3 regions of the Sphingomonas sp. Leaf357 genome follow, and region 2 is predicted to be linked to each of the others. Evidence: predicted binding sites of a transcription regulator. Region 2 holds the regulator's gene; each other region holds the start of a gene.
The links. Region 2 encodes LexA, which represses DNA repair genes until DNA is damaged. Its sites were predicted from a motif close to GTTCCNCNCTTGTTCT; they were not measured.
Positions count from the first base shown of each region.

Region 1 (7,368 bases), 1.4 Mb from region 2:
GCAGCCGGCGATCGGCAATGTCGAGGTTGAGTTCATTTACCTGCTTCTCCCCCACGCCTTCGGCCGACCAGCCCCAGATCAGCCCAGCGAGCGAGGATGTCAGATCCTCAGGGAGCCCCATCGCCTTGCCGACATCGCGCACGGCGCCGCGCGCGCGGTAGCGCTGCACGACGGCGGTCAGAGCGGAGCGGTCCCGGCCGTAGGTCTCATAGATCCACTGAATGATCTCTTCGCGCCGCTCATGCTCGAAGTCGACATCGATATCGGGTGGTTCGCGGCGCTCACCCGACACGAACCGCTCGAACAACAGCTCGTGCTTGATCGGATCGATCGACGTCACGCCGAGCACGAAGCAGACGCACGAGTTGGCGGCGGACCCCCGCCCCTGGCATAATATGCCGCGCCGGCGCGCTTCGCGCACGATCGCGTAGACGGTCAGGAAATACGGCGCGTAGCCAAGCTCGCCAATCAGCCGCAGCTCGTGCGCGATCTGGTCGGTATATGCGGCCGGTACATTGCCATCGAACATCCGGTCGACCGCATCGGCCGCCAATTGCTGCAGCGCTTCCTGCGCGCTCAATCCATCGATCAGCCGTTCGTGCGGATATTGATAGGCCAGCTCTCCCAGATCGAACGTGCAGGCACGCGCGATATCGACGCTGGCACGCAGCGCATCGGGATAGGCGGCGAAGCGCCGTACCATCTCGGTTGGAGACTTGAGCGCTCGGTCCGCATTGACCTCGCGCCGGTAGCCAAGCTCATCGACGGTGCACTTCTCGCGCACCGCGGTCACCACGTCCTGCAACAGCCGGGCTTCAGGCGCATGGTAAAGCACGTCCCCCGTGACGACGGCTCGGACGCCCGCACCCTCGGCCTGACGCGCTAGCGCATCGATCCGCACCGCGTCCCCCGGCCTGCGCCGCTGAAACAGCGCCATAAAGCCGCGCTTGCCGTATACCGCCCTCAGATCAGCAAGTGCCTCAAGGTTCTCGTCGTCCGCCTCATGCGGCAACAGGATGGCGATGATGCCTTCGGACCAGTGTTGCAGATCGTGCCAGTGGAGCAGGCAGCCGCCTTTGCCGGCGCGCTTCTTGCCCAGGGTCAGAAGCCGCGTGATCCGCGACCAGGCCGGGCGATCCGTCGGGAACAGGATCAGGCGGCGGCCGCACGACAGGTCGACGCGCGTGCCGGCGATCGAGCGGACGCCGGTCGCCTTCTGCGCTTCCCAGGCACGCACGACACCGGCGACGGTGCCGATGTCGCCAACGGCAAGCGCCGGGTACCCGAGCAAAGCGGCGGCGGCGAACAGCTCCTCTGGGCTGGACGCACCGCGTAGCAACGAGAAATGCGTGAGCACCTGCAGCTCGACATAGTCGGTCATGCGAAAACGCCGTGGATCCACCAGCTCAGATCGCCAGTGTCATCCATCATCCCGTCGCCGCGCCGAAACACCCAGAAGCGCCCGCCGGTCTCATCCTCGACCCGGTAATAGTCGCGCACTGCCCAGACCTCGGCGTCGCGGCGCCACCACTCGCCGTGGATCCGCTCGGGGCCATCGCCGGCCACAACCTTGTAACGCGTGCCGCGCCACTCGAACCGCCGAGGCGGCTGATCGGGCAGCAGCGCGATCACGCCCCAGAGCGGTTCTGGTCGCGCGAACAGCCGCACCGGGCGTTGCCAGTTCGGCCAGGTGCCCGGCGCCACGATGGGGTCCGCACGCGTGACCGCGCGTTCCGGCACATGGCTGGGCATCGGTGCCACCCGGAACACCGCGGCAGGTCCGATGCGTCCAGCCACGACGTCGACGAGCCGCGCGGGATCCCGCACCACGACGTCGCCCGCGAGCACGGCGCCGAGATCGACGGCGTCCAGTGGTTCGGTATGCGGGGCGGCAAGCCAAAACTGTTCCATCCCCATGCCCGGATCGATCTTTTCGATCCTAAGCTTGAGCAGCCGTAGCAGATGCGCGGTCTCGCGGGTCGGGCGCGATGTACCGACGCCGACGATCTGCTCGGTCCCATCGACCCGTGAGCCGACGAAGCGCAGCGAGCGGACACCCAGTCCGCGCGCCTGCAGCACGGTTGCGAGATCGCCGAGCAGATCTTCCATCACCCGCGCGATCGCTTCGGCGGTGCCGATCGGCTCCATCAGCCGTCGTTCAACGACCGGGGTGGTAACGTCCATACGCGGCGTGATCGGCTCGGCGACGCCGCCCATCGCCTGATCCAGCCGGGTGATCGCGGCGAGCCCCAACCGGCGCGCCAGCGGTCCGCGCGCGACGGGCAGCAGGTCGCCGATGGTCTCGAACCCGAAGCGTCGTGCCGCCCCAAGAGCGGTACCGCTCAATCGCAACGCCGCGACCGGTAGCGGGGAGACCGCGCGTACCGTCTCGCGCGCCGGCACGATGGTCAGGTCGCTCGGCGCGAACCGGGCCAGTGCATGCGCCGCGCCGGCGGTATCCGCCACCGCCGCCCGCGCGGTGAACCCGGCGCGCTTGCAGAAGGCGAGCAGCCGCTGGCAAAATCTTGTCTCACCACCATGAAGGTGATCGCAGCCCGCCAGATCCAGCCAGAGGCCGTCGGGCGGGGTCGCGGCCGCGATCGGCGACCAGCGCCGCACCGCGAACAACGCGAGCCGGTCGAGCAACGCGGCGTCCGCGTCCGGGTCGGCGGGACGAAAGTCGAGATCCGAGACGAGCGCTCGCGCATGCGTGGCCGCCATCCCGACCTGGATGCCGAGCATGGCGGCCGACGGACACGCCGATACGATCTCCTCGCGGCGACCGACCTTGCCGACCAGTGCCAGTGGCGCCCGGTGGAAATCGTACGCGCTGAACCCGCCGGTTATGCCTGCCGTCCCGAGCTCGGTCCTGAACGGATGGCTCGCCGCCTCGGACCTCCGGCCAAGCTCGCGCATGGGTGGCCGGGCATGCGGGGGCAGCGTCGCGATCTGCTGGTCGACGCTTGCCTTGGACGGTGCCTGTGCCCGTGCCCAACGCGCGCCGGGCCGCCAGCCTCCGCCACGCGGGACCGAGCAGGCACCCGGATCATCGTCGTGGGCAAGCTGAAGTGCGCCGCGCTCAGGCAGCGGCATGGCGCGCCGTTCCAGCCGTCTCAGCCGTTCGATGGCCAAGTGCGGCAGGAACAGCGAGACGACCCGTCTCATCGCAGCCCTCCAGCAGTATCGAGAACGCCTCCCCGCCGCGCTGACGCGCGAGCTCGACCAGCCAGCGTGGCCGGCCGACGCCCGCCACGCCCAGACGCGCCGACGGCGCGCTGGCGATGCGCCAACGGGTGCAGGCCGCCGACGGCTCGGCCAGCGGATCCTGCTCACGAGCACGCCGTCTGCGCAGCAGCAGGACCGGGATCTCCGCATCGGCGGCGACGAGTTGCAAACGGCGGGTGGCTACCATCGATACGCGGCTCGCCTCGGCCACGATCGCGGACGGCGTGCCGTCGCGGATGGCGTCTTCAACGACCGCCAGCAGCGCGTCGTCGTCACGAGGCTGGGCATGGATCAGATCGGCGGAACGCAGGCCGGCTTGTTCGAGTCCCGGCGCATAGAGGTCGCAGCGGCAGCTCACCCAGAGCACGAGGCCACCGGTAGAGTGCGCTTCTCGCGCGGCGATGCCGGCAAGAAAGAGGGTCGCCGCCGCGTCGTCGACCAACGATGACGACGCGGCCGCCGCTTCATGTAAAGCGCCGGCCCGCAGGCCGCCGGCCAGGCGGCAATCCAGCTCTTGAACGCCAAACGGCATGATCCGGTGGTCGACATTCGGTGTCGCGACAGCTCGTAAGTGGGCTAGGCTCGGCAGAGAATCGGTAACGGCGGGCATGACGGTGAGACTCGGATCGTTCCCTTTATGTTCCGCCAATCTCCGGTATTGGTCAAGCGGGGTTGGTCTCGTCCCGTAGAATCACTGTTCTGCGACCTGGGGCCTGACCGACCGTCCGACGATCAGCCGTTGGCCCGGTCTTGCGATACGCCATGCTTAGCTCGGTCCATGGCCCCTTCGACAGTGGACGTCCGCCCCGGTGATATAGTCCAACGCTCGAGACACCCGCTGCTGCGATCGATCCGGGACGTCATGTGGCCGCCGATCAGCGATTAGCGCATCTAACTTCACTGAAGTCGAGATTTGTAAAAACCGGACGCAAGATTGTCTTGATATAATGTCCGGAAAGAGTTTTCACGCTTGGACGACAACCAGGGGAAAAACACTCATGATGCAAAAGTTCGCATGTCTCGCCGCGATCGCGATTACATTCGTGGCAACCGATAGTGAAGCGACGACATTGGTCGTTAATCTCACCAACCCCACGGAGACCACGTACAAATCAGGTAATGAATGGTTTTTGAAGACGCAGGGCATCACTTTCAGCGGCGCGGGGCCAGTCTCGATCGGCGGCGGAAGCGTGTTCGTCTACGACAGCGCGATTTACGATGAAGGCACCGGCACGTTTACGCTGGAGGACCTGCCGTTCGCCGCCAAGTCGGTCACGTTCGATCTGACCCGCATCCACACGAGCACGTTCTGCAACATCTTCGTGCCGCAAACCTGCATCGACGCGAACAAGATCTCGGCTACGGCCTATGACGCCCTGGGCAATCTGCTGGGCAGTTATACGACGACCGATACATTCACGAGCATCCGGTTCGCGTCCGAACTTGGCATCGGCCGCGTCGTTTGGACCGGAGCACGGCGAACGATGGGCGCGTCTATCCACCCTTCTTCGGCAACGGCTCTCGCCTGAGCAATCTCGTTCTTTCGGACGCCGTCCCCGAACCCGCGACGTGGAGCATGATGATCACCGGCTTTGGACTGATCGGAGGCTTGACGCGCTACCGGCGGCGAAACGTGAAGGTCGCGTACGCCTAAATAAACTCACTCGTTTAACACTCAACAGTCGGCCGAAAGGCCGGCTTTTCTTTGTTTTGCTGGCAGCGCTGCGCCGACACCCTTGGTCCGGTTTCGTCGCTGCGAGACGGTCGTTGAACCTCGATGCGAACGCTTGCCCAACAGACGCGCCCCCACCCAACGGTTGGCGAGCCCAACGGCACGCCGCGCACAAATATTGCGGGGGCCGCGACATTCGACTTGCCTGCGCGCGCGAAGCGAGCAATCTGAACCCGCTTCCCGTGAAAGCCGGGAAGCGGGGCTTCGAAACCTCAGACAGTGAACTCGGTCACCGCGAAAGCGAAGGCCGGGTGGCATGCGCGTATGTCCAGCCGGCAACGGTAAAGGCGCATGCGCCTGATCACTGACCAGGTTTCGAACATCCGGCTTCGGCCGTCGCCCCGAGAGGACATAGGTGCGACGAAGAGGCCAAGCGGCAGATCCTAGGCGCACCTGAACAGGAGGTGCGACCATGACGCTGGTTCTGCTCGATAACGACAATACACAGGTGGTGCGCCGCGTGCCGCAAGGCGAAGCGCGGAGGGAGGCCACGCTGCGCGACATGATCGCGGATCATCCATCGATGCTGCCGGTGCACGACCTCGACCCGAGCTATGGCAGGCTCATCACCGTGACGAAGGAGCTGTCGATCCCGGGGGTCGGGTTTGTCGACATCCTGTTGATGGACGAACACGGCCGCCTGGTGGTGGTCGAGTGCAAGCTCTGGCGTAACCCGCAGGCACGCCGCGAGGTGGTCGGCCAGATCCTCGACTATGCGCGCGAGATCAGCCGGTTCGGCTATGAGGATCTCCAGCGGCAGGTGTCGATCGCGACCAGGCGGCCGGGCAACGTGCTGCATACGCTGGCGCGGGAAGCGGGCGGCACGCTGAGCGAAGCGGACTTCGTCGATCGTGTGACCCGCGACCTGACCGCCGGACGCTTTCTGCTGCTGGTGGTCGGTGACGGGATCGCCGAGGGGACCCGCCGCATCGGGGAGTATCTCCGCGATCAGCCCGGCCTCGCCTTCAACTTCGGGTTGATTGAGATGGCCGAGTATCGCTTGCCCGGCACGAACGGCGCGCACCAGATCATCATGCAGCCACGCGTGCTGGCGCAAACGGCGGTGATCGAGCGCCACGTCATTCGCAGTGAAGTACCGGGGATCGCGATTGACCCAGTCGTGACGTTGCCGAACGCGCCAAGCACTGCCACCAGCGCGACATCACAGCCGACCGACGCCGGAATTCGCTGGCGCGCCTTTGTCGACCGCTTCCTTGCCGAGACGACGTTCGATGATCCCGGCCAGCCGCCCGCGCGGAGCGGCGGTACGGGCTGGATGCGCGTGCCGCTGCCTGATGGCTTCTACGTCAACGTGTACCGAAGCAGCGGGCAAAACCGCATCGGTGCCGAGGTACGGTTCCCGGGGACCGAAGGCGCGGTTGCCTTCAGCGCCCTCGGGGAAGAGCGGCGGGCGATCGACGCGGAGTTCAGCGCCCAGAATATCGGGGGGCTCGAATGGATCGCGGGCGACGTGCCAGCGCTCAGGGTTACCGCGCCCTACGGGCCACCAGGAGACGAGGCTAGCGAGGTCGCGCAACGCCAGTGGATGGGACGGGCCGCCAACCAGTTCGTCAACTCGCTCCGCCCCCGCCTGCAGCGGCTCGGTCAGGACCTCGCGGCGTGAGGGCGCCGATGGTTCTGCGAATCGTGCTGGCCGCCGGCCTCACTGGGAACGGCGCGGCGCCAGCGGCCGCCGAGCAGGCGCCGCGATATCATGCCTACGGACCCGCCCCGAGCTGGGAGAGATACCGCGCCATCGCCGAAGCTGGCATCCGGGACCGGATGATCGATCCGGAGTCCGCGCGGATCACCTGGATGGGCGGGTATTTCAAGGGCGATCACAAGCCGCCCTTGTCACCACGTTATTCTGGATATGTCGCCTGTGGCTCGGTCAACGCCAAGAACAGGATGGGTGGCTATACCGGCGCATCGTCCTTTATCGTCGTGATCGATTATGATCGCGTTCTGCTGCTCGATATCGAGCGCACGGGTAGAGGCTTCGCGGGCGCGGCCTGCGAACAATACGCGCTGCAACAGAAGCTTCCGCCGCTTACGGACGCCGAGCGCGACCCGGCATCCGAAGCCACCGCAGGTAGCGGGGCGCCTGCCGCCGCGTCGGCGCGACTCACCAGCACCACCTCGGGTCTCACGCTCCGCGCGATGCCGGACGGCGCCTATGTCAGCGGCGTGGCGGCGGGCTCGCCCGCCGCGATCGCCGGTCTCACGCCCGGCATGGTCATCGGCTCGGTCAACGCCATCCCGCTCGGGGGCATGGGCGACGCCATGCTGAAAGTGGTCGACGCGGCGGGCGGCACCGCGACCCTCTCGATCGTCGGCGGCAAAACGCTAAAGCTTGGAGGTTTAAAATGAACGCCCTCACCCGCCTCGTGGTAGCCGCAGCCTTGACCGTC
Region 1 covers NZ_LMPM01000001.1:874,675-882,042, reverse strand. The annotation lists gene ASG11_RS04225 (error-prone DNA polymerase) at 1-1,381, opposite strand, end outside; gene ASG11_RS04220 (Y-family DNA polymerase) at 1,378-2,916, opposite strand; gene ASG11_RS04215 (ImuA family protein) at 3,080-3,757, opposite strand; gene ASG11_RS04210 (hypothetical protein) at 4,224-4,754, shown strand; gene ASG11_RS19355 (PEPxxWA-CTERM sorting domain-containing protein) at 4,688-4,879, shown strand; gene ASG11_RS04205 (hypothetical protein) at 5,370-6,581, shown strand; gene ASG11_RS04200 (hypothetical protein) at 6,590-7,327, shown strand; gene ASG11_RS04195 (PDZ domain-containing protein) at 7,324-7,368, shown strand, end outside.
Region 1: a site for LexA is predicted at 3,854-3,869, ahead of ASG11_RS04215 (ImuA family protein). Genes of this name have one in related genera too.

Region 2 (7,368 bases):
CAAGCCGCGTCCCACTGTTGACGGCCAGGCGGTGCGCCCTTCGTTTGAAATGATCGCGATTGCATCACCGGATTTCAAGTCGGCCAGAGCAGCTGCGATGTCGCTATCCGACACCGGCACCCATTGGGTGGGTGCCAGAAACAGCGAGACGGCCCCAATCAGCGCCACGACAGCAATCAGGCGCGGGCGCGCACCGGGCCGGCCCAGAAGGTCGGCCAGCGCAGTTGCCATCGCAATCGCCAGCGTTCCGGTCGTCGCGATGCTCTGATACGGCCAGCCTTTATGCTGGATCGCCCAGCCGATGAAAAAACCGGCCGCTGCGGTCAACAGCGCCATCGTGATCGGCGGCAAAGGGCGTCGCGCAACGCCACGCTCAGCCGCCATGCCGCACAGGATCAGCAACCACACCGGTTGTGCTGGACGGATCATGTATTGCAAGCCGGGTGCCCCGACGGCGCCATAAGCCAGCGCAAGTTCAGGCACCGAAACCCGCAGATAGCCAGGCGTCACGATCAGGATCGCCCCGAAATATCCCAACCCTGCGGACATCAGCACCAGCAACTCGATGCGAAAGGGTCGCCATTTGCGGCGCAAGCTGAACAAGAGCCAAACTTCCAGTAGCAGCGGCACGCCGACGAAATAATGCTTGAGCGCAAATCCGATCGCCGCCCCGAAACCCACGATCCCGGCCAACCAGGCCGAAACGGGCAATCCCTGGCGTCGCGCAGCGATCAACGCGGCATAAGGCACCGCGCCGATCAGGGCCATCTGCTCGCGCTGGCCCAGATCGCGCAACGGCATGATTAGCAGGATACATGCGGCGTATAACAAGATCGGGGTGCGCAGGGCCGGAGTATATCCGATCAGCAGCCGATCCGTCGCGAGCAGGCTGGCCAGCGCCGCGCCGCCCATCACCGTGATCAGACCGTCCTCCGCTCGGATGCCCATCAAATCGGCCAGCAAGTCTATCGGCATCGCCAGCCAAAACCATAACGGCGGATTGATCTCGCTGATGTCGATATAAAGACGCGCACCATGGCGCAGGCGGTCGGCGATCCAGAGCTGACCCGAAATATCCGGACTGAGCGGCCGCGGCAACGCAACCAACAGGATCGCGGTGATCGCACAGATGAACAAGGTTATTGCCAAAGCCGGGCGCGATGCAATGGCGGAAATGGATCGCGCGATGTAGGTCGGCTCCGGCGACGCGCGCATCTTTTTCGTCATGTATGACGCCCCCACGCCACCAGCCATCGCATCGAAGACACCCTCGATATCCTCGAACCTTACGGGATCCGTGGCGAACGGCCAGTAAATTGTGGTCGGAGTCTGCGTGAGGCAGCTGCGCCCTTAACCATCTTTTGAGACCGAACCGATATCCCGGCCCGGTGAGCGCCGATCATGATATCTAATGCCGTCGCTGCGGCGAAGGGCACGCGCGATGTCGCCACGCCGACAATGCTGGTTGCGATCCTGTGTTTCGCGCTGGGTCTCGACCAATTGCTGCTCTGGCTGTTTCTCGGCCTCGTGCCGCTGTGGGGCCTTCCCGTCATTGCTTTAATGGCAGCGCCGGCTTTCCTCCTGGCCCGGCATGCTGGCATCGACGCCGAATACCGGCCGGGTGCCAAGACCGTGCTGGTCTGCGGCTCCGTCGCGGCGATCATATTCCTGCTCGGTGGCGAAGGACGCCTGTTCTACGCGCACACCGATTGGCAGGTGCGCGCCGCGGTTCTGCGCGATCTCACCATCTATCCCTGGCCTTTCGTCTACGATGTCCGGTCGACGCCAGATCTGTTGCGCGCGCCGCTCGGCATGTATTTGGCACCCGCCTTGATCGGCAAAGAGTCGGGCTATCACGCCGCAGAATGGGCATTGTTCGTCCAGAATAGCGCGTTGCTTGCCGTGCTGTTCCTGCTCGGCAGTCACCTGTTTGAGGACGCCCGGTCCCGCAAGATTGCGCTCGCGATCTTTCTCGGCTTCAGCGGAATGGACATCGTCGGTCAGTTGATGGCCGGACAATCGCTTCTGGCGACGTCCGAACGGTGGAACGTCGCCATCTTCACCGCGCATCTGACCCAGGCTTTCGCCGTGCCTCAACATGGACTGGCCGGCTGGGTCGGCGCATTGCTCTTTCTGCTGTGGAGGACCGGCAAAATTTCCCTGGCGGCGTTCCTGGCCCCAATCCCGCTGCTCGCTCTTTGGTCGCCGTTCGCTGTGATGGGCATTGCGCCGTTCGCAGCGTTCGGCGCCATCGCAGCGCTGATGCGCGGGCAGGTTCGCCCGCGCGACATCGGGCCGCCCGCGCTCACGCTGGCACTCTCGACGCCTAGCCTGCTGTATCTTGCATCGGGCAGCGGCGCGGTGGGCGGCGGAAGTGCGGCCATCGACCTGTCCCAATATCTCATCTTCGAACTGATCGAGGTCGGCCCCTATCTGGTCGGGCTCTGGTTCATCGGACGGCACGGTCGATTTGGCGGCACTACGATTGCTGTCACTGCAATCGTCCTGCTCGTTGCGCCATTCATTCAAGTCGGCACCTCGAACGATTTCGTCATGCGCGCCTCGATTCCCGCGCTAGCCATCCTTTCATTGTCGGTCGCCGATGTGCTGGTGAAGCCAGCCGTACCCGGCCGTGAATTGTGGCGCAACATCATGATCGGCGCGTTGCTGCTCGGCGCGGCGACTCCGGCGTTCGATGTCGTCCGCGCTGTCATCTATCCACGCGCGCCGGAAGTCGTCTGCAGCTATTTCGGCGTCGTACCCGGCGGCTTCGATACCTATGTCACGCCTTGGTCGCACGCCAATCGCCTGATCGCACCCCAGACACCGGCGAAGATCAAGCCATACGATCCGGCGAGATGCTGGACCGGCAAATGGCCTAATCCTCTTTATAGGGACTTCCCGGAACGCGTCGCGCCAGAGGACTGGGACGACCGGATATAGCCGTCGGTGCACAGCCGGAATCTCCATCAAATCGAACCGCAGAGAACGCTATTCTCGATCACCACGACAATCCCGCTGTCTTCCGGCGCGCGATCGTGACACTGAGCCGCCATGCCCCCCGCTCTCCTCGCCGTCGTGGACGCCCAGACCCGACTCTTCGCGCTCGCTCCCGCCATCCCGTCGGAGACCGTCCCGCTCGCGCACGCCATCGGCCGCTGGACGACCGATGCCATCCCGGCCCGCCGCACCCAGCCCGAAGCCGATCTATCGGCGATGGACGGCTATGCGATCCGGTACGAAGACCTCCCCGGCCCGTTCGCGCTGGTCGGCGAAAGCGCTGCCGGCCACGCCTTTTCCGGCGCGGTCGGCGCGGGCGAAACGGTGCGCATCTTTACCGGCGCAGCCCTGCCGCCAGGCACCGACACGATCCTCGTCCAGGAAGAGGCTACGCGCGACGGCGACACGATCCACCTCACCGGCGAAGGCCCCGCCCGCCACGCGAGCAGCGTCCGCCCGCGCGGACTGGACTTCTCCACCGGCGACATACTGATCGCGAAAGGCGAGCGCCTGACCCCGGCGGCGCTCGCGCTTGGCGCGCTCGGTGGCCACGCCACGCTCCCGGTCGCGCGCCGCCTAACCGTCGCGATCGCCGCCACCGGCGACGAACTCGCCCGCCCCGGCAGCGGCGATCCGGCCAAGCTTCCCGAAACCAACGGCCTGATGCTCGCCGCGCTGCTGCGCGATCTGCCGGTCGACATCATCGATCTCGGCATCATCCCCGACGATCTCGCCGTCATGACCGCCGCCTTCGCGGCTGTCCGCGCCGACATCCTCGTCACCACCGGCGGAGCGTCGGTCGGCGATCACGATCTCGTCCGGCCCGCGCTCGAGGCCGCCGGCGGCACGATCGATTTCTGGAAGATCGCGCTCCGCCCCGGCAAGCCGATGATGGCCGGGCGACTGGGCGACGCCGTCGTGCTCGGCCTGCCTGGCAATCCGGTATCCGCGTTCGTCACCGCGACGATCTTTCTTCGGCCGCTAGTCGCCGCCATGTCCGGCGCGGCCGATCCCCTGCCCCGCACGTTTGCCGCCCCGCTCGGCGAACCGCTGCGCGCCAACGATCACCGCACCGATTACCTGCGCGCCGAATTGCGTGACGGGCGCGTCCATGCCTCGACCATCCAGGACAGCTCGATGCTCCGAACGCTCGCCCGCGCCGACTGCCTCGTGCTGCGTCCGGCGCACGCGCCGGCAGCGGAAATCGGCGAGTTGGTGGACATCCTCCCTCTCGCTTGACACCCCCCGAAGCGTTCCGTAAAGGTTCCTCGTCTGTTCTGACGGAGGAACGCTATGCTTACGCGCAAGCAGCACGAGCTTATCTGCTTCATCAACGATCGCCTGGAGGAATCGGGCGTATCCCCCTCGTTCGAGGAGATGAAGGAGGCGCTCGACCTCAAGTCGAAGTCGGGTGTCCACCGTCTGATCAGCGCGCTGGAGGAACGCAAGTTCATCCGCCGCCTGCCCAACCGCGCCCGCGCGCTCGAAGTTTTGAAGATGCCGGAACGCGGCGAAACGAAGCCGATCGTCAAGGCACCCCCCAGCAATATCCGCACTCTGCCGGAACCGGCCAACGACGTGATCGAGATTCCGCTGCACGGCCGGATCGCCGCCGGTGTGCCGATCGAGGCGTTCGAGGGTAGCGCGATGCTCGCCGTCCCGGCCGCCTTGCTCGGTAGCGGCGAACATTATGCGCTGGAAGTGTCGGGCGATTCGATGGTCGAGGCCGGTATTCTCGACGGCGACTACGCCCTCATCCGCCGTGCCGATACCGCCCGCGACGGCGAGATCGTGGTGGCACTGATCGAGGATAGCGAAGCGACGCTCAAATACTTCCGCCGCGAAGGTGCCATGGTCCGGCTCGATCCCGCCAACCGCGCCTACGATCCACAGCGTTATGCCCCTCAGCAGGTTCGCGTGCAGGGCAAACTTGCCGGCCTGCTCCGCCGCTACGATTGACGTCCGGTCCTTCGGACTGAAAGCCGTCTTGCATCGCCCTCCAACGAAGGCTGGCAGGTCCGCTCATCGTTGTAGGATGCCGTTCTAACCAAACCGTCGTCTTAGGGTTATCTGGAATCCATCGCGCGGTTCTCGACAGGTCCGTTATTCCGGGCGGCGGCATATGGCATTGGGCGACAACGCCTCCGCCAAACATACATCGTCATGCTGAACTTGTTTCAGCATCCATGCGCGGTCAGCCGGTCCACAGACACCGTCTTTTTGACAGATGACCGCGCCTGGATCCTGAAACAAGTTCAGGATGACGGGCATACATATAGCAACGGCCTGAGCACCGTTTCATTCCGCATCCCTGCGAACCGTACGTCGATGCCAGCGCCCGCCCGAAAAGCGCACCTTCCCGAACGAACCGGACGGCCTGCCATCCGCAACCGCCACCCGCCACGGATGCCGATCCCCGGGCCGCACGACGCTGTCGACATCCTGCCGCGACAAGGTGATCGCCACGCCACCGGTTCGCGCGAGCATATTCCTGTCGAGCCGCAACCAGCGCGGCCGGCACGCTCTGGGCAGCCGCCGCTCGCTCACGACGATGTCCGCCGCCCCGCACGCCGCGATCAATTCCTGTATCGGCACCAGATACAGGCTGCGCGTCGCCAGAATCCGCCACGTCCGCCCGCCCGCCTGACGCTCGATCAGGCACAGATCACGACTGCACCGCGCCTCCGGTCGTTCGGACAGCAACATCGGCACGCCGTCCACGCCGCCATTCTCGGCGAGCGTATCGGAAATGTAATCGCCCGCCCGATCGCGCAGCATCGCCACGCCACCATCCGCCGTCCGTACCGCCAAATGCCGCCCGTCGCCCGTCACCAGCAGGTCCGGTGCCGGCGTCATCATGGCCCAGACGATCCCGAACCCCAGCGGCGCGAGGCCCAGCCGCCGCCACCGCGTCCGCCACAGGGCGATCCACAATCCGCCGACCACCATCGCCGCGAACGCCCCCGCCGGCATCGCGGGCAGCGCGGCGACCGATCCCGGTGCCTGCGCCGTCGTCCGTGCGATCCACAGCAGTATCGTCAGCGCCTTGCCCGTCAGCCACCAGAAGGGCGCGCCCAGACCGAAGAAATCGAGTGCCAGCGCCAGCGCTTCCAAGGGCATGATGACGAACGTCGTCAGCGGGATCGCGACGATGTTCGCCGCCACGCCGTAAAGCCCGGCCTTGTGGAAATGGTACAGCCCGATCGGCAGCAGCGCGATCTCCACGGCCAGCCCGGTCAGCACCAGTGCCCCGATCGCCCGCCCGAAGCGTTTCACCCGCGGTTCGTCGCGCGCCATCACCAACGTCTTGATCCCGGGATGCTCGTTCAACGCCACGATCGCGGTGATCGCCGCGAACGATAGCTGGAAGCTCGGCCCGGCCAGCGCCTCCGGCCATAGCAGCAACACGATCACCGCCCCCGCCGCGACCAGCCGGAGCGTCATCGCCTCGCGCCCCAGCGCCAGCGCGACCAGCACGAGCAACGCCGCAACGCAGGACCGGATCGTCGGTACCTGGCTGCCGGTCAGCAGCGTGTAGCCGATCGCCGCCGCCGCGCCCGCGCCCGCCGCGATCAACGGCAACCGGAAGCGCAGCGCCAGCCACGGGCTCAGTGCCAGCAGCCGCACCACCACCAGCATCGTCGCCGCGACAACGGCGGTGATGTGCAAACCGCTGACCGACAGCAGATGCGCCAGCCCCGATCGCCGCATCGCATCCGCATCCTCTTCGGATATCGCGCCCTCGTCGCCGGTCGCCAGAGCGCTGGCGATGCCGCCCGCACTGCCCCCCAGGCTATTCTCGATATGCGTCGACAATCGCTGCCTGAGCGCCGCCCCCTCGGCTTCACCCGCCGCGACGATCTTCACCGGCGCGAACCCGCGTCCCGTCCCGCCGATCCGGTCGAACCACGCCACCCGCGCATAATCGTACGCGCCCGGCACCGCGGGCTGGGGTGGCGGCATCAGCCTCGCCCTGAGCGCGATCACCGCCCCGCGCGTGAGCCCCTTCGGCACATCCGCCTCGGCCAGATTGACCCGAACGAAGGCGGGGAGTGCCGTTGCCTTCCGCCCCGTTCCGACATCCAGAACCCGCGTCGGCGCCAACCGCAACCGCACCAGCTCCCGCGCCGGCAGCGGCTGGATACTCTCCACCCGCGCCTCGAACGTCGCGATCGTCGCCCGGGTCAGCACCACCCCGCCAGCGTGCTCGGCCCGCCACCACACGGACGCCAGCCCCAAAGCCGCCGCCAGGCCGGCAATCAAGATCGCCCGCGCCGCCCGTCCGCCGCGCCCGATCCCCGCCGCCCCGAACGCCGCCGCGCCGAACAGCAGCAAGGCCAGCACCCAGCTCCGCTCGTTCGGCAGCAC
Region 2 covers NZ_LMPM01000001.1:2,228,273-2,235,640, reverse strand. The annotation lists gene ASG11_RS10505 (hypothetical protein) at 1-1,227, opposite strand, end outside; gene ASG11_RS10500 (hypothetical protein) at 1,459-2,943, shown strand; gene ASG11_RS10495 (molybdopterin molybdotransferase MoeA) at 3,055-4,239, shown strand; gene lexA (transcriptional repressor LexA) at 4,294-4,959, shown strand; gene ASG11_RS10485 (ComEC/Rec2 family competence protein) at 5,299-7,368, opposite strand, start outside.

Region 3 (7,368 bases), 250 kb from region 2:
CGACCTCGTCGTCGCGCAGCCGAGCGCGGTGGCGGCCATCGCGAAACTGGTCGCCGACGCGCCGATCGGCGTGCTGCGCGATCAATTGATCGTCAACGCGCTGGGCAATTTCTCGGACGTGCTGCCCAAGGCGCTGGACGACGAGAATTTCGCCTTTTTCGGCACGATCCTGGGCGGCACGCCGCAGCAGGAAGAGCGCTGGAAGCGCGCGGTGCAGTTCACCAGCGGCGCGATGGATGACGAAGTCAGCAAGCTGTACGTCGCGAAATATTTCCCGCCCGAGACCAAGGCGGCGGCGGACCAGCTGGTGAAGAACATCATCTCGGCGATGGATTCGCGGATCGACAAGCTGGAGTGGATGGCGCCCGAGACCAAGGTGAAGGCGCATGCCAAGCTGGCCGCGTTCGTGCCCAAGATCGGTTATCCCGATCGCTGGAAGGACTATTCCGGCCTGCAGATCGTTGCCGGCGACGCGTTCGGCAACAACCTGCGCGCGAACAAGTGGCAGATCGCCTATCAGGTCGCCAAGCTGGGCAAGCCGGTCGAGCGCTGGGAATGGGGCATGACGCCGATGACGGTGAACGCCTATGCCAATTTCGGCATGGTCGAGATCGTCTTCCCGGCCGCGATCCTGCAGCCGCCCTTCTTCGATCCGGCGGCCGACCCGGCGGTGAATTATGGCGGCATCGGCGCGGTGATCGGCCACGAACTGAGCCACCATTTCGACGATCAGGGCGCGAAGTACGACGCCAGCGGAACGCTGTCCGACTGGTGGACGCCGGCCGACGTGAAAAACTTCACCGCGCTGACCGGCAAGGTCGTGGCGCAGTACGATGCGTACGAGCCGCTGCCGGGCATGCATGTGAAGGGCGCGCTGACGCTGGGCGAGAACATGGCCGATCTGGCCGGCCTGACGGTTGCGTACGACGCCTACAAGAAATCGCTGAACGGGGCGGCGGCTCCGGTGATCGACGGGTTCTCGGGCGACCAGCGCTTCTATCTCGGCTGGGCGCAGGTGTGGCGGCGCAGCTATCGCGAGGCGACGCTGCGCCAGCGCCTGCTGACCGATCCGCACAGCCCGTCCGAACAGCGCGCCTCGATCGTGCGCAACATGGACCCGTGGTACGGCGCGTTCCAGCCCAAGCCGGGCGAGAAGCTGTATCTGGCGCCGGCGGATCGCCTGAAGGTCTGGTAATCGCCACCAGCGCCATGCGCTAACCCCAACCCGTTCGTGCCGAGCGTGTCGAAGCACCGTTTTCCTTCTTCGAACGACAGGAGGAAGAACGGCCTTTCGACAGGCTGAGGGCGAACGGGGAGGGGCTGTTGCCTAACGCGCGCCTAACCCCTTGACGCCAAAGCCACAGGCTCCAAGACAAGGTCGATGGCCAGCCTCCCCGTTAGTACCGATCCCCACCCCAGCCGCACCGCCGCGCTGATCGCCGGCGGATGCGGCGTCGCGGCGGCCGCGCTCGTGCTGTGGCTGATCGGCAATATCGCCATCGCCGGCGCGTTCCTGGCCACCGGACTGATCCTTGCCGGCGGCGTGGTCGCCACGCGGCGGCTGTTTCCCGAAACGCGCGGCAAGGTGGCCGAGCCCGACTGGAGCGTGGCCCGCGCGCTCGCCGCCGCCAGCCCCGACGCGGTGGCGATCACCGACCGCGCCGGCCGGCTGATCTGCGCCAACGACCGCTATGAGGAACTGTTCGCCGGCTTCCCCACGCCGCCGGGCCTGCCGGTGGACGATAATGGCGTCGATCGCCTGAGCGTCGCCGGGCGCGCGGCGTGGCGCGACGGCAGCGCGCGGGTCGATCGCATCCTCGCGCGCGGCACGCCGCTCGCCGCGATGGTCGAGCGGGCCGGGCAGGCCGACGATCTGCTCGTCTGGCGCTTTCGCGGCGCGGAGGGGCTGGACATGGCCGCCTCGGTCGAGGGCCTGATCTCCGGGCCGACCGGCGATCGCCTCGCCGCCGCCGGCATCATGACCGCCCTGATCGGTCCGGAAGGGCGCATTCGCAGCGCCAACCGCGTGTTTCGCGCCCGGGCGATGGGGCAGGACGACAGCGCCGTCTCCGGCCGCGATTTCGCGCGTTTCCTGATCACCGACGATCACGGCCAGGTGCGCTTCGAGCGCGAGGGGCTGAGCGGCGTGCCGCTGCGCGTACTGCAGATCCCGTTCCTCGAGGGCGACGACGCGCCCTTGCTCGTCGCGTTGCTCGACGAGGAAACGAACATCGCCACCCCGGCGATCGGCGGGAACGCCACCGCGCATGTCCGCAGCCTCGTCAGCCTGATGCCGTTCGGCATGGCGTTGGTCGATCGCGACGGGCGCTTCATCCAGATGAACGACGCCTTCGCACGCGCCGCGCAGGTCGATTCGCACAGTCCGCCGCTCTATCCCGGCGATCTGCTGGTGCGCGAGGACAAGGGCGTGGTCGCCGACGCGATCCGCCGCTTCGCCAATGGCGCGACGCATTCGACCGACCTGGCCGTGCGGCTGAAGGATCATCCCGACGAGCCGGTCGCCTTGTCGATCGCCGGCGCGCGCGGGCTGGGCGAGGCGGCGGTTCTTCTCAGCCTCAAGGATAATGGCGAGGAAACCCGCCTCAAGCGCGAGGTGGCGCAGGCGACCAAGATGCAGGCGGTGGGGCAGCTCGCCGGCGGCGTCGCGCACGATTTCAACAACATCCTCACCGCGATCATCGGGCATTGCGACCTGATGCTGATGCGCCATACGCCGGGCGACAGCGATTATGACGACATCCAGCAGATCCGCGCCAATTCGAACCGCGCGGCCAGCCTGACGCGGCAATTGCTCGCCTTCTCGCGCCAGCAGACGCTGCGCCCGCAGGTGCTGCAGCTGCCGGACGTGATTTCCGAGGTGTCGAACCTGCTCAAGCGGCTGCTCGGCGAGACCGTCACGCTGACGGTCAAGCATGGTCGCAGCCTCGGTGCGGTACGGGCCGATCCGGGGCAGCTCGAACAGGTCGTCGTCAACCTCGCGGTCAATGCGCGCGACGCGATGATGTCGAAAGGCGGCGGCGGCGTCCTGTCGATCCAGACCCGGCAGATCTCCTCGGCGCAGGTCCGCCACATGGGCAACGACATCCTGCCGATCGCCGATTACGTCGCGCTGGAGATCGCCGATACCGGCACCGGCATTCCGGCCGAGATCCTGCCCAAGATCTTCGAACCGTTCTTCACCACCAAGGAAGTGGGCAAGGGCACCGGCCTCGGCCTCTCGACCGTCTACGGCATCGTCAAGCAATCCGGCGGCTATATCTTCGCCGACAACAACAAGAGCGGACCAGGCACCACCTTCACCATCTATCTGCCGGTCCATACCGCGACCGCCGCGCCCGAACCGGCGCGCGCGCCCGTTGTGGCGAAGGAAAGGCCGACCGATCTTTGGGGCACCGGCACGATCCTGCTGGTCGAGGACGAGGACATGGTCCGCGCGATCGCCGAGCGCGCGCTCAGTCGTCAGGGCTATACCGTGCTGACCGCGGAACATGGCGAGGCCGCGCTGGAAGTATTGGCCAAGAACGACCGGCCGGATTTGCTGATCTCCGACGTGATGATGCCGATCATGGACGGTCCGACGATGGTGCGACAGGCCCGCGAGCGCTATCCCGACCTTCCGATCCTCTTCATGTCGGGCTATGCCGAAGAGACGTTGCGCAAGTCGATCGATCTCGACAACGTTCAGTTCCTGGCAAAACCCTTTTCGGTGCAGCAACTTGCCGAGGCCGCCCGCGCCGTTCTGGTTGCGAAATAAGGTGGCGATAAAGGGGCGCATTGGCTAAGGCCGTGATATGACGGCTCCGCAACGCATCCTCATCGTCGAGGACGAACCCCTGATCGCGATGATGCTCGAGGATTTCCTCGAAGTCCTGGGCAAGGAGCTGGCGGGCCAGGCGGATAATGTCGGCGATGCGCTCGCTCTCGTCGCGGGCGGCGGGATCGACGCGGCGATTCTGGACGTCAACCTGCGCGGCGGCGAGAAGAGCTTCGCGATCGCCGATGCGCTGGCGGCGCAGGGCGTGCCGTTCGTCTTCGCCACCGGCGGATCGCAGGACGGCCTAGGCGACGATCACCGCGACCGCCCGACCCTGGCCAAGCCGTTCACGATGGACGGCGTGGCTAAGGCCCTGGAAGGCCTGGCCTGACCGGCTGCGGCGCGCCGGTCCGGCGTGTTGGAAATAAATTTCGTTCCACTCTTGTTCCATGAGAACAAAGGCGATACATGCTGCTTCGACGATTGAACGCAACGGGCGTTCGGTCTAGCGGTGGAGCTTCGCACATGGCGGCATCTTTGAAGGTCATCGACAGCAAAATGGCAGCATCCAACGACAAGGCCGCAGAAAAGGCCTCCGGCGAACGCGCCAAGGCGCTCGAGGCGGCGCTCGCGCAGATCGATCGCGCCTTCGGCAAGGGTTCGGCGATGAAGCTGGGGTCGAAGCAGACGATGCAGGTCGAGACGATCTCGACCGGGTCGCTCGGGCTGGACATCGCGCTCGGCGTCGGTGGCCTGCCACGCGGCCGCGTGATCGAGATCTACGGCCCGGAAAGCTCGGGCAAGACGACGCTTGCGCTTCACGTCATCGCCGAGGCGCAGAAGACGGGCGGCACGGCCGCGTTCGTCGATGCCGAACATGCGCTCGACCCGGTCTATGCCAAGAAGCTGGGCGTCAATATCGACGAGCTGATCGTCTCGCAGCCGGATACCGGCGAGCAGGCGCTGGAGATCGTCGATACGCTGGTGCGGTCGAACGCGATCGACGTGCTGGTGGTGGATTCGGTCGCGGCGCTCGTGCCGCGCGCGGAAATCGAGGGCGAGATGGGCGACAGCCATGTCGGGCTTCAGGCCCGCCTCATGTCGCAGTCGCTGCGCAAACTGACCGGATCGATCAGCCGCTCGCGCTGCATGGTGATCTTCATCAACCAGCTGCGCATGAAGATCGGCGTGATGTACGGCAATCCGGAAACGACGACCGGCGGCAACGCACTGAAATTCTACGCGTCGGTCCGTCTCGATATCCGTCGCACCGGTCAGATCAAGGATCGCGACGATATCATCGGCAACACCACCCGGGTGAAGGTGGTCAAGAACAAGGTGGCGCCGCCGTTCAAGCAGGTCGAGTTCGACATCATGTACGGTCAGGGCGTGTCGAAGATCGGCGAGATCCTCGATCTTGGCGTCAAGGCCGGGCTGGTCGAGAAATCGGGCGCGTGGTTCTCGTACGACAGCGTGCGCATCGGACAGGGTCGCGAGAATTCGAAGACCTATCTCAAGGAGCATCCGGAAATGTGCGACCGCCTGGAACTGGCGATCCGTACCCGCACCGACAAGGTGGCCGAGGAAATGATGGCCGGGCCGGAGCCCGAGGACGATACCGACGACGAGATGTGATCGCCTGCGCCCCTCTCAGGTGAGAGGGGCGGGGTTCTGGACATAGAGCTGCCCACTACCGGTTGGCCGGAAAACTCCACTCAGCGTCCAGCACAAAGAATTTCAAGGCGGCGTTCGACTGCGCGTCGCACACACATGGAAAGGCTCGCCCGCGTCGGCGAGCCTTTCGCGTTGGTTTTCGCGGACGTCCCCGGCGAGACTGTCACGGTATCTCGGCGGCAATTTCGCTCCAGCATATCAGTGTCGTCATTTCCGAGCAGGCGGGAATCCATGCTGGCCACCGCTGCGAGAATACCAGACGTCGAGACTATGGACTTTCGCCTGCGCGGAAATGACGGATTGGCGCACCTCGGATATCGGCCTCGACACCGCCTCATTCGGATCGACCACATCATTCCCGTTCGTCCTGAACTTGCCGAAGGGCCGTCCTTTCTTTTCGGCGGTAAAGAAAAAAGAACAGTGCTTCGACAGGCTCAGCACGAACGGCGGTGAGGTGAATTCGCCGGCCTGACTTTACCCGCAAACACTTGCGCCCGTTCCAACGCAGGTAGAGACTCGCGCCAAAGGAGCACGATCATCGACGCGAGCGAATGGACCGGGCCGGTCGGGGATGTCTGGGCGGCGGAATGGCGGCGGACCGATCGGACGTTCGCGGATCTGTCGCGCCACCTCGATGCCGCGATCCGGGACCGGATGGACGGTGCCGCAATGCTCGTCGGCGATGTCGGTTGCGGGGCGGGTGCCACATCGATCGCTGCGGCGCGGGCCAATTCCAAGGCGCGGATCATCGGCATGGACCTGTCCGAAGCGTTGCTCGCCGTCGCGGCGGAGCGTGCCGCCGGGCTCGACAATCTCGGCTTCGTCGCCGGGCCGGTCGAGGACATCCTCCCGCCGCTCGGCCCGTTCGACCTGATCGTATCGCGGCATGGCGTGATGTTCTTTCCCGATCCCGTGGACGGGCTCGCCGCGATGCGGGCTGGGGCGGCACCGGGCGCCGGGCTGATCTTCTCCTGTTTCCGGGCGCCGTCGCACAATCTCTGGTCGTCGGAGATCGTCGCCGCCATGCTCGACGCGCCGCCACCGCCGCCCGAAGCCTATGCCCCCGGGCCGTTCGCCTTTGCCGACGAGAAGTTCGTGCGGTCGGTACTGGCGGCGGCGGGCTGGTCGAACGCGGAGCCGCGCGCGGTGGATTTCACCTATCGTGCCGGCGAGGGCGAAGACCCGGTCGCCGATGCGGTCGCCTTCTTCACGCGCATCGGTCCCGCCGCGCGCGTGCTGCGCGATGCGCCCGCCGGACGCCGACGGGACATGCTCGACCGCGTGGCGGAGGTCTGCGCACGCTACCGCCATGGCAATGCTGTGGATTTCCCTGCCGCGGCATGGCTATGGTCGGCCGAGAACCGATAGGAGAGCGCCAGTGACCATCCCCGGGACGATCATCGTCCATCATCTCGAAAATTCGCGCTCGCAACGCATTCTTTGGATGCTCGAGGAACTCGGCCTGCCGTATGAGATCAAGCGCTACGAGCGCAACAAGCAGACCATGCTCGCACCGCCGGAACTCAAGAAGGTCCATCCGCTCGGCAAGTCGCCGGTGATCGAGGATGACGGTCGGGTCATCGTCGAAACCGGCGCGATCTGCGAGTATCTGGTCGAGAAGGCGGATGGCAGATTGGGGCCAAGCGGGCATCGCGAATCGGTGCTGCGCTACCGCCAGTTCCTGCATTATGCGGAAGGCTCGATGATGCCGCCCTTGTTGCTGTTGCTGATCCTCGGGCGGATCCCGTTCTTCGGCAAGAAGGCGATCAAGCGCGTGCAACCGATGGCGGACGCTCATCTCGATTATGTCGAAAGCGAACTCGCCTCCCGCCCCTGGTTCGCCGGCGACGAGATGACCGCCGCCGACATCATGATGAGCTTCCCGCTGGAAGCCGCGCGCGGCCGCGCCGGCCTGAACG
Region 3 covers NZ_LMPM01000001.1:2,473,763-2,481,130, forward strand. The annotation lists gene ASG11_RS11620 (M13 family metallopeptidase) at 1-1,195, shown strand, start outside; gene ASG11_RS11625 (hybrid sensor histidine kinase/response regulator) at 1,382-3,775, shown strand; gene ASG11_RS11630 (response regulator) at 3,813-4,166, shown strand; gene recA (recombinase RecA) at 4,301-5,410, shown strand; gene ASG11_RS11640 (hypothetical protein) at 5,742-5,921, shown strand; gene ASG11_RS11645 (class I SAM-dependent methyltransferase) at 6,104-6,817, shown strand; gene ASG11_RS11650 (glutathione S-transferase family protein) at 6,828-7,368, shown strand, end outside.
Region 3: a site for LexA is predicted at 4,209-4,224, ahead of recA (recombinase RecA). Genes of this name have one in related genera too.